Regions from separate parts of the Streptomyces sp. TLI_185 genome, predicted to be linked through region 1. Evidence: riboswitches for the same ligand, from Rfam matches in the RefSeq annotation. Region 1 holds a riboswitch; the other holds the start of a gene.
The links. A riboswitch is a leader RNA that binds a small molecule or an ion and turns the genes downstream of it on or off. The one in region 1 is predicted to bind S-adenosylmethionine.
Positions count from the first base shown of each region.

Region 1 (7,533 bases):
GGCGACCTCCCCGCCTTCGCCGCCGTGGACAAACTCCGCTCCGACGGCGTCCCCGGCCTCCTGGTCTGCAGCGGCAGCGACGAGGTCACGGAACTGCGGGAGCGGGCGGACCTGGTGGTGGACGGCCCGGAGGGGGTCGTGCGGCTGCTGCGAGGCCTGGCGGAACAGCTCGGCTTTTCCAGCCTGTCCGGCGTTTGAGGACGAGGCCCCTTAAGGGCCGAAGCGGGGGTCTGGGGGCGGCAGCCCCCGGGCTCAGGCCTGCAACGCCTCCAGCTGCTCAAGAAACCACTGCGCCGGCGGCAACGCCGTAGCCGCAGCAGCAAGCCGCTTGCTGCGCTCGGCCCGCTCAGCCGCCGGCAGGCACAACGCCTCGTGCAGTGCCCGCGACGTCTCCATCACGTCGTACGGGTTCACGGTGATCGCGTCCTCGCCCAGCTCCGCATGGGCACCCGCCTCCCGCGAGAGCACCAGCGCGCACCCCGCTTCGGAGATCACCGGCACCTCCTTCGCGACGAGGTTCATACCGTCCCGGATGGGGTTCACCAGGGCCACGTCGCCCAGTCGATACGCGGCCAGCGAGCGGGCGAAGTCGTCCTTCAGGTGGAGCACGACCGGGGTCCAATCCGGCGTTCCGTACCGGGAGTTGATGTCCTCCGCGACTCTCTGCACCTCGGCCATGTAGTCCCGGTACACGGCCAGGTCCTGCCGCGACGGATAGGCGAAGGCGACGTGCACGACCCGCTCCCGCCACTCGGGGCGGTCGTCGAGCAGCTGCTTGTACGCCAGCAGCCCGCGCACGATGTTCTTGGACAGCTCGGTGCGGTCGACGCGCACGATCGTCTTCCGGCCCTCGCCGATCTGCGCCCGCAGGGCAGCCATCCGTTCGTCGACGTCCGCCTCCTGCGACCGCTTCCGCAGGAAGTCCGCGTCCGCGCCGAGGCCGTGCACGCCGATCTCCGTGCCCCCGAGGCCGCCCACCACCGCCGTACAGCACGCCGTGAAAGCGTCCGCCCAGCGCCGGGTCAGGAAGCCCAGCCGGTCGGCGCCCAGCATGCCGTGCAGGAGCTGCTCGGCGATGTCGTCCGGCAGCATCCGGAAGTAGTCCACCGGCGCCCACGGGGTGTGCGAGAAGTGCCCGATGCGCAGGTCGGGACGGAGCTCGCGGAGCATGCCCGGCACCAGACACAGGTGGTAGTCCTGCACCAGCACCGCCGCGCCCTCGGCCGCCTCCTGGGCCAGCGCCTCGGCGAAGGCCCGGTTGTAGGTCTCGTACGAGGCCCACTGCCGCCGGAACTCCGCGTCGAAGACCGGCTCCAGCGGCGTCTGGTACAGCATGTGGTGGACGAACCACAGCACCGAGTTCGCGATGCCGTTGTACGCGTCGGCGTGCACGTCGGCCGGGATGTCCAGCATCCGCACACCGTCCTCGCCGGCCCCGCGCCGTACCGCCTCGCGGTCGCCGTCGGACAACGCCGAGCACACCCACAGGGCGTCCGCGTCGGGCCCGATCGCGGACAGGCCGGAGACCAGCCCGCCGCCACCGCGCCTGGCGGCCAGCGAGCCGTCCTCCTGCACCTCGTACGAGACCGGGCCGCGGTTGGACGCGACCAGCACCTGATGACCAACGCCGTGCCTGGAAGCCATACGCCTCAACCTAGCCCGGCCCGGAAACGCTCAAACGTACGCCTGCGCTCTGCGGGTGGACCGTATACACCGCGTACACCGCGTAACGCGCCGCCTCAGGCGACCTTGCGGGACGCGTACTCGGCGATCTCCACCATCGGCGGCCGCTCCTCCGTGTCCACGGAGTAGGTGCGCGGCTCGAAGCCGTCCTCGCCCCGTTCGAACTGGGTGAGGGAGGGACGGATGAGGTGGCCCCGGGCCAGCCGAAGCTGCGCCGTGCGGTAGATCGCGGCGGACATCCGGCCCAGCGCCTGCCCGTCCTGGTGCCGGTGCTTGCGCACCCCGACGTCCACCTGGGCGAGCGCGTCGAGGCCCACCAGGTGCAGGGCGTCGACCAGCATGCCCAGCTCGACGCCGTACCCGACGGGGAACGGCAGCTGTTCCAGCAGGGTGCGCCGGGCCGCGTACTCGCCGCCGAGCGGCTGCACGAAGCCCGCCAGCTGCGGCCAGTGCATGTTGAGCAACGGGCGCGCCATCAGCTCGGTGACCCGGCCGCCCTGTCCCTGGGCTCCGCCCAGCGGACGGTCGTACATGCCCTTGACGAGGTCGATCCCCGGGTCGGTGAGCAGCGGTCCGACGATCCCGGAGACGAAGTCGGAGGAGAACTCCTTCAGGTCGGCGTCGATGAAGCAGACGATGTCCCCGCCGGTGACGAGGAGCGAGCGCCACAGCACCTCGCCCTTGCCGGGGACGGTCGGGATGCGCGGCAGGATGTCGTCACGGTGGACGACCCTGGCCCCGGCCGCCGCGGCGACCTCGGACGTGCGGTCGGTGGACCCGGAGTCGACGACGACGATCTCGTCGACGAGCGGGACCTGCTGCATGAGGTCGTGACGGATGATCGCGACGATGTCGCCGACCGTCTCCTCCTCGTTGAGGGCGGGCAGCACGACGCTGACCGACTGGCCCGTGCGCTGCTTTGCGGCCAGGATCTTGTGCAGCGGGCGATCGGTCAGCGACCAGGAGCGGGTGCTCAGCCAGCGCTCGACTTCTTCCAGCACGTAGGCGGCTCCTCTGCGTTCTCTCGGCGATACCGGATCATCATGTGATCCATCTCGCGGTTCGGACGGCTATCTCAACTGTCCTGGCCTTCGGTTACAGTCTTGAACAACGCTGGTGACCATCGCATGTCGGGGGTCGTCCCGCGTTGAACGAGCTAAACAACCGAATACCGCTCATCCAGAGGGGCAGAGGGATACGGCCCGATGAAGCCCCGGCAACCCTCCAGCCGGTCTCGTAGATCAATGTTGATCATTACGCGAGGCTCCCGGCTAGGGAAGGTGCCAAATCCGTCTCACGGCGAGATGCGTCGTGAGGAAGATGAGGAGAAAGGGCCTCGCCTCACATGGCTGCGCAGACTGTTGCAAGCACCACCGACTCCACGACCGTCGACCTCGGTCCCGCGGCGGCGTTGAGCTGCCGCGAGTGCGGTCATCGGGTACCCCTCGGTCCGGTCTTCGCCTGCGAGGAGTGTTTCGGCCCGCTCGAGATCGCGTACGACTTCTCGGCCTACGACACCGAGGAGCTCCGCAAGCAGATCGAGGCGGGTCCCGCGAACATCTGGCGCTACGCGCCCCTGCTGCCCGTCCCGGCGGACGTGGCGGACAAGCCGAACATCAACCCCGGCTGGACCAAGCTCGTCAAGGCCGACAACCTCGCCCGCGAGCTGGGCGTGACCGGCGGTCTGTACGTCAAGGACGACTCCGGCAACCCGACGCACTCCTTCAAGGACCGGGTCGTCGCCCAGGCCATCGAGGCCGCCCGCGCCTTCAACTTCACCACCCTGTCCTGCTCGTCCACCGGCAACCTGGCCGGTGCGGTGGGTGCCGCGGCCGCCCGCGCCGGCTTCCGTTCCTGCGTGTTCATCCCGCACGACCTGGAGCAGGGCAAGGTCGTCATGGCCGCGGTCTACGGCGGCGAGCTCGTCGGCATCGACGGCAACTACGACGACGTGAACCGCTTCTGCTCCGAGCTGATCGGCGACCCGGCCGGCGAGGGCTGGGGCTTCGTCAACGTCAACCTGCGGCCGTACTACGCGGAGGGCTCCAAGACCCTGGCGTACGAGATCTGCGAGCAGCTCGGCTGGCAGCTGCCGGACCAGCTGGTCGTGCCGATCGCCTCCGGCTCGCAGCTCACGAAGATCGACAAGGGTCTGCAGGAGCTGATCAAGCTCGGCCTCGTCGAGGACAAGCCGTACAAGATCTTCGGGGCGCAGGCGGAGGGGTGTTCGCCGGTGTCGGTGGCCTACAAGGCCGGGCACGACGTGGTGCGGCCGCAGAAGCCGAACACGATCGCCAAGTCGCTGGCGATCGGGAACCCGGCGGATGGGCCCTATGTCCTCGACATTGCTCGCCGTACCGGCGGGGCGGTGGAGGATGTCAACGACGAGCAGATCGTCGATGCGATTCGGCTGCTCGCGCGCACTGAGGGGATCTTTGCGGAGACCGCCGGTGGGGTGACCGTTGGTGTGACGCGCAAGCTGATCGAGAACGGTGTCCTCAATCCGGCCCTGACTACGGTCGTACTCAACACCGGTGACGGTCTCAAGACCCTCGACGCGGTCGCCGGCACCGGGCTCACGGCGACGATTCGCCCCAGCCTTGAGTCGTTCCGTGAGGCTGGGCTCGCCTAAGAGGTAGTTGTCTGTCTGCGGGACTGTGGGGGCCGGTCGCGCTCACGCGGCGGTAGCCGCAAATCCAACACAGCCCCGCGCCCCTATCGGGGCGCTGTACCTGACCGGAGGTCTAAAGCATGAGCGTCAACGTCCGCATCCCCACCATTCTCCGCACCTACACCGGCGGGCAGGCCGAGGTCACCGCCGAAGGTGGGACCCTCGGCGAGGTCATTGCCGATCTGGAGAAGAACCACACCGGTATCGCCGCCCGTGTTCTGGACGACCAGGGCAAGCTGCGGCGGTTCGTCAACGTGTACGTGAACGACGACGACGTGCGGTTCGAGCAGGGGCTGGAGACGGCGACTCCGGACGGGGCGGGCGTCTCGATCATCCCGGCCGTCGCCGGAGGCTGACCGAAACAGGTCGGACGACCGATTATTACCGTCGGTAACGTCGGTTACCAAGAGTTCATCGAATTGCCCCCTCCGTGAGAGAAGCGGAGGGGGCAATTCTGCATGGTTGAGCACGGTACAGTTGGGGAACCTGCTCGACTCCGCTTGCCGGATGCATATGAGTTCTCGCTTCTCGGGCAGCGAGAAGTAGCCAAAGTGTGCAGGTTTTTTGCGTCTTATGCTCCATTTATGGGGCCCGACTTGCCCTGAATTCAGGCGAATTCTCCGTAAAGTCCCGACCGGTCGTGCCCGGAATTCTCGTCCGATTGACCTGTTGCAGACGGCAGTTGGACAGATACATTCAGCCGCGGTCGACGCGTTCCGGCGCACGCCCCCAACCGTGGGGGGTGAGGTCTGACCCGGATCCGCGAAGTGTGGATCTGTGCAAGGGCCAGTAATAGGGGAGTTAGGCATGGCTCAGGGCACCGTCAAGTGGTTCAACGCGGAGAAGGGGTACGGCTTCATCGCGGTCGACGGTGGTGCGGATGTTTTCGTCCACTACAGTGCGATTCAGATGGACGGCTACCGCACCCTGGAAGAGGGTCAGCGGGTCGATTTCGAGATCTCGCAGGGCCAGAAGGGGCCGCAGGCGGACATGGTCCGACTGGCGGCCGGCTGAAGCACGCGCCGGGTTAACTGCAGCGACGTTCTTCTGTTCTTGATCGAAGGGTCCGCACCTGAGGGGGCGGGCCCTTCGGCATGCCCGGAGGACCCGGGGCGTACCCCGGAGGCGCCTGGCCAGTCCCCGAGAGCCGCTTGCACTCGCATGGGTCGAGTGCTAATCATTGGCGTTAGCACTCTGAAGGTGAGAGTGACAAAGATGGACCGGGTCGGTGAGGCCCGCAGGCCAGGTGGGGCAAGGAACCACGAGGTGTGCGAGCCGTCCGTCGCGGGCGCGGGCGCGGTCCGAAGGAATCACCCCCAGTCCTGGAGGGACCACTTCACATGGCCAAGATCATCGCGTTCGACGAGGAGGCGCGGCGCGGCCTCGAGCGCGGCATGAACCAGCTCGCGGACGCCGTGAAGGTGACGCTCGGCCCCAAGGGCCGCAACGTCGTCCTCGAGAAGAAGTGGGGCGCCCCCACGATCACCAACGATGGTGTCTCCATCGCCAAGGAGATCGAGCTCGAGGACCCGTACGAGAAGATCGGCGCCGAGCTGGTCAAGGAAGTCGCCAAGAAGACGGACGACGTCGCCGGTGACGGTACGACCACCGCGACCGTTCTCGCCCAGGCCCTCGTCAAGGAAGGCCTGCGTAACGTAGCCGCCGGCGCCAACCCGATGGCCCTCAAGCGCGGTATCGAGAAGGCCGTCGAGGCCGTCTCCGGTGCCCTGCTCGAGCAGGCCAAGGATGTCGAGACCAAGGAGCAGATCGCTTCCACGGCCTCCATCTCCGCCGCCGACACCCAGATCGGCGAGCTCATCGCCGAGGCCATGGACAAGGTCGGCAAGGAAGGCGTCATCACCGTCGAGGAGTCCCAGACCTTCGGTCTGGAGCTGGAGCTCACCGAGGGTATGCGCTTCGACAAGGGCTACATCTCGGCGTACTTCGCCACCGACATGGAGCGGATGGAGGCGTCGCTCGACGACCCGTACATCCTGATCGCCAACTCCAAGATCGGTTCCGTCAAGGACCTGCTCCCGCTCCTGGAGAAGGTCATGCAGTCGGGCAAGCCGCTGCTGATCATCGCCGAGGACGTCGAGGGCGAGGCCCTTTCGACCCTGGTCGTCAACAAGATCCGCGGCACCTTCAAGTCCGTCGCGGTCAAGGCCCCGGGCTTCGGTGACCGCCGCAAGGCGATGCTGAACGACATCGCCATCCTCACCGGTGGCGAGGTCATCTCCGAGGAGGTCGGTCTCAAGCTCGAGAACACCTCCCTGGACCTCCTGGGCAAGGCCCGCAAGGTCGTCATCACCAAGGACGAGACCACCATCGTCGACGGTGCCGGCTCCTCGGAGCAGGTGCAGGGCCGCGTCAACCAGATCCGCGCCGAGATCGAGAACAGCGACTCGGACTACGACCGCGAGAAGCTGCAGGAGCGCCTGGCGAAGCTCGCCGGTGGCGTCGCCGTCATCAAGGCCGGTGCCGCGACCGAGGTGGAGCTCAAGGAGCGCAAGCACCGCATCGAGGACGCCGTCCGCAACGCGAAGGCCGCCGTCGAGGAGGGCATCGTCGCCGGTGGTGGCGTCGCGCTCATCCAGGCGTCCTCCGTCTTCGAGAAGCTGGACCTCGAGGGTGACGAGGCGACCGGCGCCAACGCCGTGCGCATCGCGCTCGAGGCCCCGCTGAAGCAGATCGCCGTGAACGCCGGCCTCGAGGGTGGCGTCGTGGTGGAGAAGGTCCGCAACCTCACCCCGGGTCACGGCCTCAACGCCGCGACCGGCGAGTACGTCGACCTGGTCAAGGAAGGCATCATCGACCCGGCGAAGGTCACGCGCTCTGCCCTGCAGAACGCCGCCTCCATCGCCGCGCTCTTCCTCACCACCGAGGCCGTCATCGCCGACAAGCCGGAGAAGGCCGCCGCGCCCGCCGGTGGCGGTATGCCGGGCGGTGACATGGACTTCTGATCGGCCACTGGCTGATCCGGGTTCCACCGAGGGCGGCACTCCCTGGAAACAGGGGGTGCCGCCCTCGGGCGTGTTCGAGGTCATAGCAGAGTTGCTTAAGTGGGCGCAATAATGCGTGTGCACATACCAATCGGTTAACGCAGCCCCCGCCCGAGGAGCCCACCCACGTGACCACCGCCCCCTCCCGCGCAGCCGAGATACTTTCCCGGCCCACCG
Region 1 is NZ_RKRB01000001.1:4,795,039-4,802,571, reverse strand. Features, by position in the region: gene otsB (trehalose-phosphatase) at 1-198, shown strand, start outside; gene EDD92_RS21975 (trehalose-6-phosphate synthase) at 253-1,644, opposite strand; gene EDD92_RS21970 (glucosyl-3-phosphoglycerate synthase) at 1,740-2,684, opposite strand; SAM riboswitch class I at 2,856-3,010, shown strand; gene thrC (threonine synthase) at 3,029-4,315, shown strand; gene EDD92_RS21960 (MoaD/ThiS family protein) at 4,435-4,710, shown strand; gene EDD92_RS21955 (cold-shock protein) at 5,162-5,368, shown strand; gene groL (chaperonin GroEL) at 5,695-7,317, shown strand; gene EDD92_RS21945 (NADH:flavin oxidoreductase) at 7,485-7,533, shown strand, end outside.

Region 2 (7,533 bases), 1.7 Mb from region 1:
CGTCCGGACCAGGTGTCCACCGGCGCCCAGCCCGACTGGTACATGGGCTTCTCCGAGGGTCTGATCCGTACGATGCCGGGCTGGGAGATCAACCTCTGGGGCCACACGCTCGTCCTGGGCGTGTTCATCCCGCTGGTGATCTTCCCGCTGGTCCTGGTCGCGATCGCGGTCTACCCGTTCATCGAGTCCTGGGTCACCGGCGACAAGCGCGAGCACCACATCCTGGACCGTCCGCGCAACGCCCCGACGCGTACGGCGTTCGGTGCCGCGTGGATCTCCTGGTACTTCGTGCTGATGGTCGGTGGCGGCAACGACCTGTGGGCCACGCACTTCCACCTGTCGATCAACGCGATCACCTGGTTCGTGCGCGTCGGCTTCTTCGTCGTGCCGGTGCTCACGTTCGTCGCCACCAAGCGGATCTGCCTCGGCCTGCAGCGCCGGGACAAGGACAAGGTGCTGCACGGCCGCGAGTCGGGCATCATCAAGCGCCTGCCGCACGGTGAGTTCATCGAGGTGCACGAGCCCCTCAGCCAGGACGCCCTGCACACCCTCACGGCGCACGAGCAGTACAAGCCGGCCGAGATCGGCCCGACGGTCGACGAGAACGGCGTCGAGCGCAAGGTCAAGGGCTCCGAGCGGCTGCGCGCCAAGCTCAGCGAGGCGTACTACGGCGAGGAGTCCCAGATTCCGAAGCCGACCGTCGAGGAGTACAGGGAGATCACGAGCGGCCACGGCCACCACTGATCGCTGCGGCTCGCCACGCCACGGCAGAAGGGCCCCCGTCCGGTCTTCGGACGGGGGCCCTTTTCCATGCCGTGAGCTGGATAGGGTGGCCTCACACTCGTTTCTTCTTCTACGACGACCAGGAGCGGCCTTATGAGCGCTGTGACCCCCGCTGGAGGCGACACCGCGGCGGGCCGTTCCTGGCCCCTGTTGCTGAACGGCCTGCTGGGCGGCCAGGACCTCACGGCGGACGACACGGCCTGGGCGATGGACCTGATCATGCGCGGCGAGGCGACCGACGCGCAGATCGCCGGGTTCGCGGTGGCGCTGCGCGCCAAGGGCGAGACGGTCGAGGAGATCACCGGACTGGTCCGGACGATGTACGAGCACGCGAACGTGATCGAGGTGCCGGGCCGGACCGTCGACATCGTCGGCACGGGCGGTGACGGCGCGAAGACGGTGAACATCTCCACGATGTCGGCGATCGTCATCGCCGGCACGGGCGCCAAGGTCGTCAAGCACGGCAACCGGGCCGCCTCCTCCGCGTCCGGCGCCTCGGACGTCCTGGAGAAGCTGGGCGTCAATCTGGAACTGACGCCGAAGCGGGTTGCGGAGGTCGCCGAGGAAGCCGGCATCACGTTCTGCTTCGCCATCAAGTTCCACCCGGCACTGCGTCATGTGGCCGCCGCACGCGGCCAGTTGGGCATCCGTACGACCTTCAACGCCCTGGGTCCGCTGACCAACCCGGCGAAGGTGAAGGCTCAGGCGGTGGGCGTCGCCGACCCGCGCCTGGCGCCCCTCATCGCGGGCGTCCTGGCCGAGCGCGGCAACTCCTCCCTCGTCTTCCGCGGCGACGACGGCTTCGACGAACTGACCACGACAGCAACCTCGCGGGTCTGGATCGTCCGCGACGGCAAGGTCACCGAGGAGACCTTCGACCCGCGGGACGTCGGCATCGAGCTGGTCCCCGTGGAGGCCCTGCGGGGCGCCGACCCGTCGTACAACGCGGAGGTCGCCCGCAGGCTCCTCGACGGCGAGACGGGTCCCGTACGGGACGCCGTACTGCTGAACTCGGCGGCCGCGCTCGTGGCCCTCGACCCGGGCCCCGGGACCCTCGCCGAGCAGATCCGGGCCGGCATGGACAAGGCGGCGCAGTCGATCGACTCCGGCGCGGCCAAGCGGGTCCTGGAGCGCTGGGTGGCGGCCAGCAACGCATAGCAGGGGAGTGCGGTCCCGTAATTCGGACACGAGTTGCGGGACCGCGATCACTTCACGTACGTTCCTGTTCAGGTCATGAGTGACAGTCATGAGGCCCCGGCCGACTGTCCGGCAACCCTCCGTCCGTGGCGGGGTGCCCCGGGTGAAGACCAGGCCGTAGGCAGCGAGGTCTACGGCAAGCGCGGGCCCCTCTCGACACCAGGGGTCCTGGTCGTTCGAGGGAGTCTTCTGTGAGCAAGCGAATGCGATAGGGCGTAGAGCCCCGCCTCCGCATACCCCTTTCACCTTCTCCCGTGCCGTCGACGCAATCGTCCGGTACGGCGATTCCGCTCACCCCTCACAGGAGTTCGCCATGTCTGTCTCCACCGCTGCCACCGCCCAGACCGTTTGTGCGCCCCTGCCCGTTCTCGGCCGGGATGTCACCGTCCCGCTCGTCACGGGCGGCGAAGTCACCTACGCCGCGCTCGACTACGCGGCCAGCGCCCCCGCCCTCCAGCGCGTCTGGGACGACGTGGCCGCCTACGCGCCCTACTACGGCAGCGTCCACCGCGGCGCCGGCTACCTCTCCCAGCTGTCGACCGACCTCTTCGAGAACGCCCGCCGGACCGTTGCCGAGTTCCTGGACTGCCGGGCCGACGACCAGCTGATCTTCACCCGCTCCACGACGGACTCCCTCAACCTGCTGGCGCAGGCGCTCCCGGCCGACAGCCAGGTCTTCGTCTTCGAGACCGAGCACCACGCCAGCCTGCTGCCCTGGAGGGATGCCCGGGTCACCTGCCTCGACGCCCCGCGCACCCCGCAGCAGGCCGTCGAGACCCTGGAGCGCGCCCTCGCCGACCGCGACCCATACGGCCCGGCCCTGGTCTGCGTCACCGGCGCCTCGAACGTCACCGGCGAGCTGTGGCCGGTGCGCGAGCTCGCCGCTGCCGCCCATGCGCACGGCGCCCGTATCGTCCTGGACGCCGCCCAGCTCGCCCCGCACCACCCGGTCTCCGTGCAGGACCTCGACGTCGACTGGGTCGCCTTCTCCGGCCACAAGCTGTACGCGCCCTTCGGCTCCGGCGTGCTGGCCGGCCGCGCCGACTGGCTGCAGGCCGCCGACCCCTATCTCGCGGGCGGCGGCGCCAGCCGCAAGGTCACCCGGCGCGAGGACGGCGGTGTGGACGTGGAGTGGCACGACAGCGCCGCCCGCCACGAGGCCGGCTCCCCGAACGTGATCGGCGCCTACTCCATCGCCTCCGCCTGCAAGGCGCTCACCGAGGCCGGCTTCGACACGCTGGTCGCCCGCGAGCAGCACCTGATCGACACCGTCAGGGCGGGCCTCGCCGAGGTGCCCGACGTGCGGATCCTCTCCCTCTTCGGCGACGACGCCCCCCGCGTGGGCGTGATCTCCTTCGTCGTCGAGGGCTGGAACAGCTCGCACTTCGCCGCCGCGCTCTCCGCCGAGTACGGCATCGGCGTCCGCGACGGCCTCTTCTGCGCCCACCCGCTGGTCCGCACTCTCCTGGGCAGCGACCCGCAGACCCAGGGCGAGTGCGGCGCTCCCGAGGCCGCCCCCGGCGAAAGGTCCCTCAACGCCATCCGCGTCAGCTTCGGCGCCGGCACCCCCGACGAACACGTCGAGCGCTTCGTCACCGCCGTGAAGGAACTGGTGGCGGACGGTGCGAAGTGGCAGTACCGCACGGAGGACGGCCGCTGCGTCCCTGCCGTGTGAGCAGCGGCTTTGGTCTTTAGGGGCGCGGGGCTGTATCAATTTGCGGCTCCGCCGCGTGGGCGCGACCAGCCACGACGGACCGGCACTCGCAAACGCTCCGCGCCCCGCAGGCGCCTAGGCGAAGATCACGAATCCAGCCCGATGGCAAATGCGGCCTCAAGGTCGTGCTGCGAGTACGTCCGGAAAGCAACATGTGTATCCGTCGCCTCGACACCGGGAATCTTGCTGATACTGCCCGGGATCACGTCAGCAAGATCCTCATGCTGACTCACCCGCACCATCGCGATCAGGTCGTACGTCCCGGTCACGGAAAAGACTTCACTCACGCTCTCCAGCGAAGCGATCCGTTCCGCGATCTCGGGGATCCGGTCCACGCTGGTCTTGATGAGGACGATCGCGGTGATCACGGCTGGTTCTCTCCCTCGGGGGCCGGAGCTGGGGCGGACCTCACTCTAGCTGTACGGCCGAATCGCACCCAGGCGTAGACGAAGCCCAGGCCGAAGCCCACCAGGTGGGCCAGATAGGCCACCCCCGGCCCCGTCGCCGCATGCCCGGCCGCCAGCCACTGCAGGGCCACCCAGAAGGGCAGCACGATCCAGGCGGGGAAGCGCAGGGGGAGGAAGAAGAGAAACGGCAGAAGACTGGTCACCCGGGCGCCGGGGAAGAGGTAGAGGAAAGCGCCCAGGACCGCGGAGATCGCCCCGGACGCGCCGACCAGGGACTGCTGTGACGTGGAATTGGCCGCCGCGTACCCCAGCAGGGCGAGGTAGCCGCAGCCGACGTAGAAGAGCGTGAACTGGACGCGGCCCATCCGTTCCTCGGTCATCGCCCCGAAGACGTAGAGGAAGAGCATGTTGCCGAGCAGGTGCACCCAGCTGCCGTGGACGAACAGGGCCGTGGCGGGGGTCAGGGCGGCCCTGGGGGAGCCCTGGAACAGCTCGGCCGGGACCACGCCCCAGCGGTGGAAATAGGCGCGCTGGGCGGCGAGCAGCGCGTCGCCGGAGCCGTGGACCGGATTGAGGCCCGCTGCCGGGCCGGTCACGAAGAGCAGACAGCACAGAGTGATCAGCGTGTACGTCATGGGCGCCGAGGGGCGCCGGATCGCTCTGCCGACGGTCGCGCTCCACTTGCCGATCATGAACACAGAGCATGACGTAACGGGACGCAGTCGCACAGACCGCCTCGCCGCCGTGGACGGGCGGGCGGCGAGTCCGCGCCAGGCCGTAGGGTTACGAGCCACACGCCCAGGGAAGCTGGGGCGTCACTGACAATAGAAGGCCTAGAAGGAAAGAGCACAGGCACGATGACGGTTCCCCTCCCGACCGCCACGACGCGGTGGCGCTGCACCCTCTGCGGCAACCTCACGCGTTTCGACGTGACCCGCTCGTCGAAGGTCGTCGAGTACGTCCACCTCGATCTGGCCGGTGAGCCCAAGGTCGAGGAGCGCGAGGTGGTCAGTGAGACCATCGAGTCGGTGCGCTGTCGCTGGTGCAACGCGGTGGATCAGGTGGAACTCGTGGACAGGCCGGGCGCCGACTCCTGAGGGAGCGGCCCCACAGGTAATGGGGTGTGACGGATGGTGGAGACCACAGGCGGGGGGCCGGGCGACGGCACCGCCGAGGTGCTTGACCGTCCGCTGCCCGACGGAGTGCGCCGCAAGGTCGTCCAGATCGTCTCGGACGGCTTCGGCGGGCTGACCGTCGGCGAACTGCCCGCACAGCTCAGGCAGTACGCCCGGTTCGCGCCGAACCGGCGGGCCAAGTTCGCCGGCAACGCGATGGCGGCCGCGCTGGAGACCGATCCGCTGTTCCGGCAGCGCATCGGGGAGAAGCTCAGAGAGGCCCAGCCGGAACTCACCGGCGCTCTCGACTCCGGCTCGCCGCCCCCGGCCGCGGATCCGCTCGACGTGGCGGCCGCGGCCTATGTCTTGCGGCCCACCGGCTGGGTGAAGCTCGTGACCGCGGCCGGCGAGGAGGCTCAGCGGGCCGACGCCGAGCGCGCCGACGAGGAGAGCCGCGCCGAGCTGGAGCGGCTGCGCGCGGAGCTCGACCGGGCTCGGGAGCAGACCCGGGTCGACACCGAGCGGCTCCGTGCCGAGCTGGACGCCGCCAAGAAGGAGGCCGACTCGCTGCACCGCAAGCTGCGAGCGGCCCTCAGTGACGTCAAGCGGGGCGAGGCCGCCCTGCGCAAGATCCAGGGCGAGATCGAGGCCGTACGCGCCGAGGGCCAGGCGCAGGTGTCCGCGGCCGAGAGCGAGTCCCGGCGGCTGAAGTCGCGGCTCGGGGAGGCGGAGGCCGCCCTGGAGGCCACGCGCAAAGCAGCGCGCGAGGGGCGCAGTGTCGAGGACATGCGCGTGCGCCTGCTTCTGGACACCGTTCTGGACGCGGCGCAAGGGCTGCGCCGGGAGCTGGCGTTGCCGCCCGTGTCCGTACGGCCGGCGGAGACCGTCGATGCGGTCGAACCGGGGCGAATGACCCCGAAAGACATTGCTGCGCGCGCTTTGTCTGAAAATGACCCCGCGATCCTGGACCAGCTGCTCGCGCTGCCGCAGGCGCACCTGGTCGTCGACGGTTACAACGTCACCAAAACGGGTTATCCCCAAATGCCTCTGGAGAAGCAGCGGTTGAGGCTCCTCGGCCAGCTTTCGCAACTCGCTGCACAGACCGGCGCCGAGGTCACCTGCGTCTTCGACGGGGCCGAGCTGGCCGCTCCGGTGCTGCTCGCGCCGCCGCGCGGAGTGCGGGTGCTGTTCTCCAAAGCGGGCGTCACCGCGGACGAGTTGATCCGCCAGCTGGTGCGCGCGGAGCCGCCCGGCAGGCCTGTCATCGTTGCCTCCACCGACCGCGAGGTGGCCGACGGAGTGGCGCGCGCGGGCGCGCGCCCGGTCGCCTCGGCGATGCTCCTGAAGCGGCTGTCCTGAGTCGTTCCTGAGTCGTTTCCCGGGCCGCTGTCCCGAAGGTCGAACTTCTAGGTTTAATGCCCGAATTGGCGCCAATCGTCACGCAACGTAGCGTCAACCTCGCGTCACTGCACGTGGGTTATGTGCAAAGAATGCATTGCGTCACTAAGATTTTTCACGCGAGGATTTGAAGTGATCACAGGAAGGTCACTAAGGTCTGGCCTCGAACCTCCGAGCGGGTGATCACTCACAAGAAGGAGCCCTCTTCCGTGGCGTCCCATCGTCGACCGAAGCAGCCGAGCCGGGCTCGTGTGACTGTGCTCACCACCGCAGCTGCTGCCGCTGTTGCTATCAGCGCCCAGGCCGCGAACGCCGCGCCGAGCGAGAAGCCCTCCAAGGACGAGGTCAAGGCCAAGGTCGACAAGCTGTACGAGGAGGCCGAGCAGGCCACCGAGAAGTTCAACGGCGCCAAGGAGAAGCAGGAGAAGCTCCAGAAGGAGATCTCCACCATCCAGGACAACGTCGCCCGGGGCCAGGAGGAGCTCAACGAGCTGCGTGACTCCATCGGCCTGGCGGCTGCCGCGCAGTACCGCACCGGCAGCATCGACTCCTCGCTCCAGCTCTTCCTGTCGTCGAACCCGAACGACTACCTGGACAAGGCGTCCACCGCCGACCAGCTCAGCGCCCAGCAGGTCGAGGCGCTGAAGAAGATCCAGGAGAAGCAGCGCGAACTCGCCCAGGAGCGGGCCGAGGCCTCCGACAAGCTCAAGGACCTCGCCTCCACCCGCACCGAACTGGGCAAGAAGAAGAAGGACGTCCAGGGCAAGCTCGCCGAGGCGCAGAAGCTGCTCAACTCGCTGACGGCCGCGGAGCGGGCGGCGCTCGCCGCCGCCGACGCCCGCGCCAGCCGCTCGGCCAGCGAGCGGGTGGACCTCGGCAATGCGACCGCCGCCTCTGGCCGCGCGCAGGCGGCCTTCAA
Region 2 is NZ_RKRB01000001.1:3,084,115-3,091,647, reverse strand. Features, by position in the region: gene EDD92_RS14045 (cytochrome bc complex cytochrome b subunit) at 1-744, shown strand, start outside; gene trpD (anthranilate phosphoribosyltransferase) at 877-1,941, shown strand; SAM riboswitch class IV at 2,013-2,129, shown strand; gene EDD92_RS14035 (aminotransferase class V-fold PLP-dependent enzyme) at 2,294-3,655, shown strand; gene EDD92_RS14030 (Lrp/AsnC family transcriptional regulator) at 3,781-4,062, opposite strand; gene EDD92_RS14025 (rhomboid family intramembrane serine protease) at 4,059-4,793, opposite strand; gene EDD92_RS14020 (hypothetical protein) at 4,959-5,198, shown strand; gene EDD92_RS14015 (NYN domain-containing protein) at 5,232-6,575, shown strand; gene EDD92_RS14010 (C40 family peptidase) at 6,824-7,533, shown strand, end outside.
Region 2: it holds a riboswitch for S-adenosylmethionine, as region 1 does, so the genes downstream of both, EDD92_RS14035 (aminotransferase class V-fold PLP-dependent enzyme) here and thrC (threonine synthase) in region 1, are expected to answer to the same signal.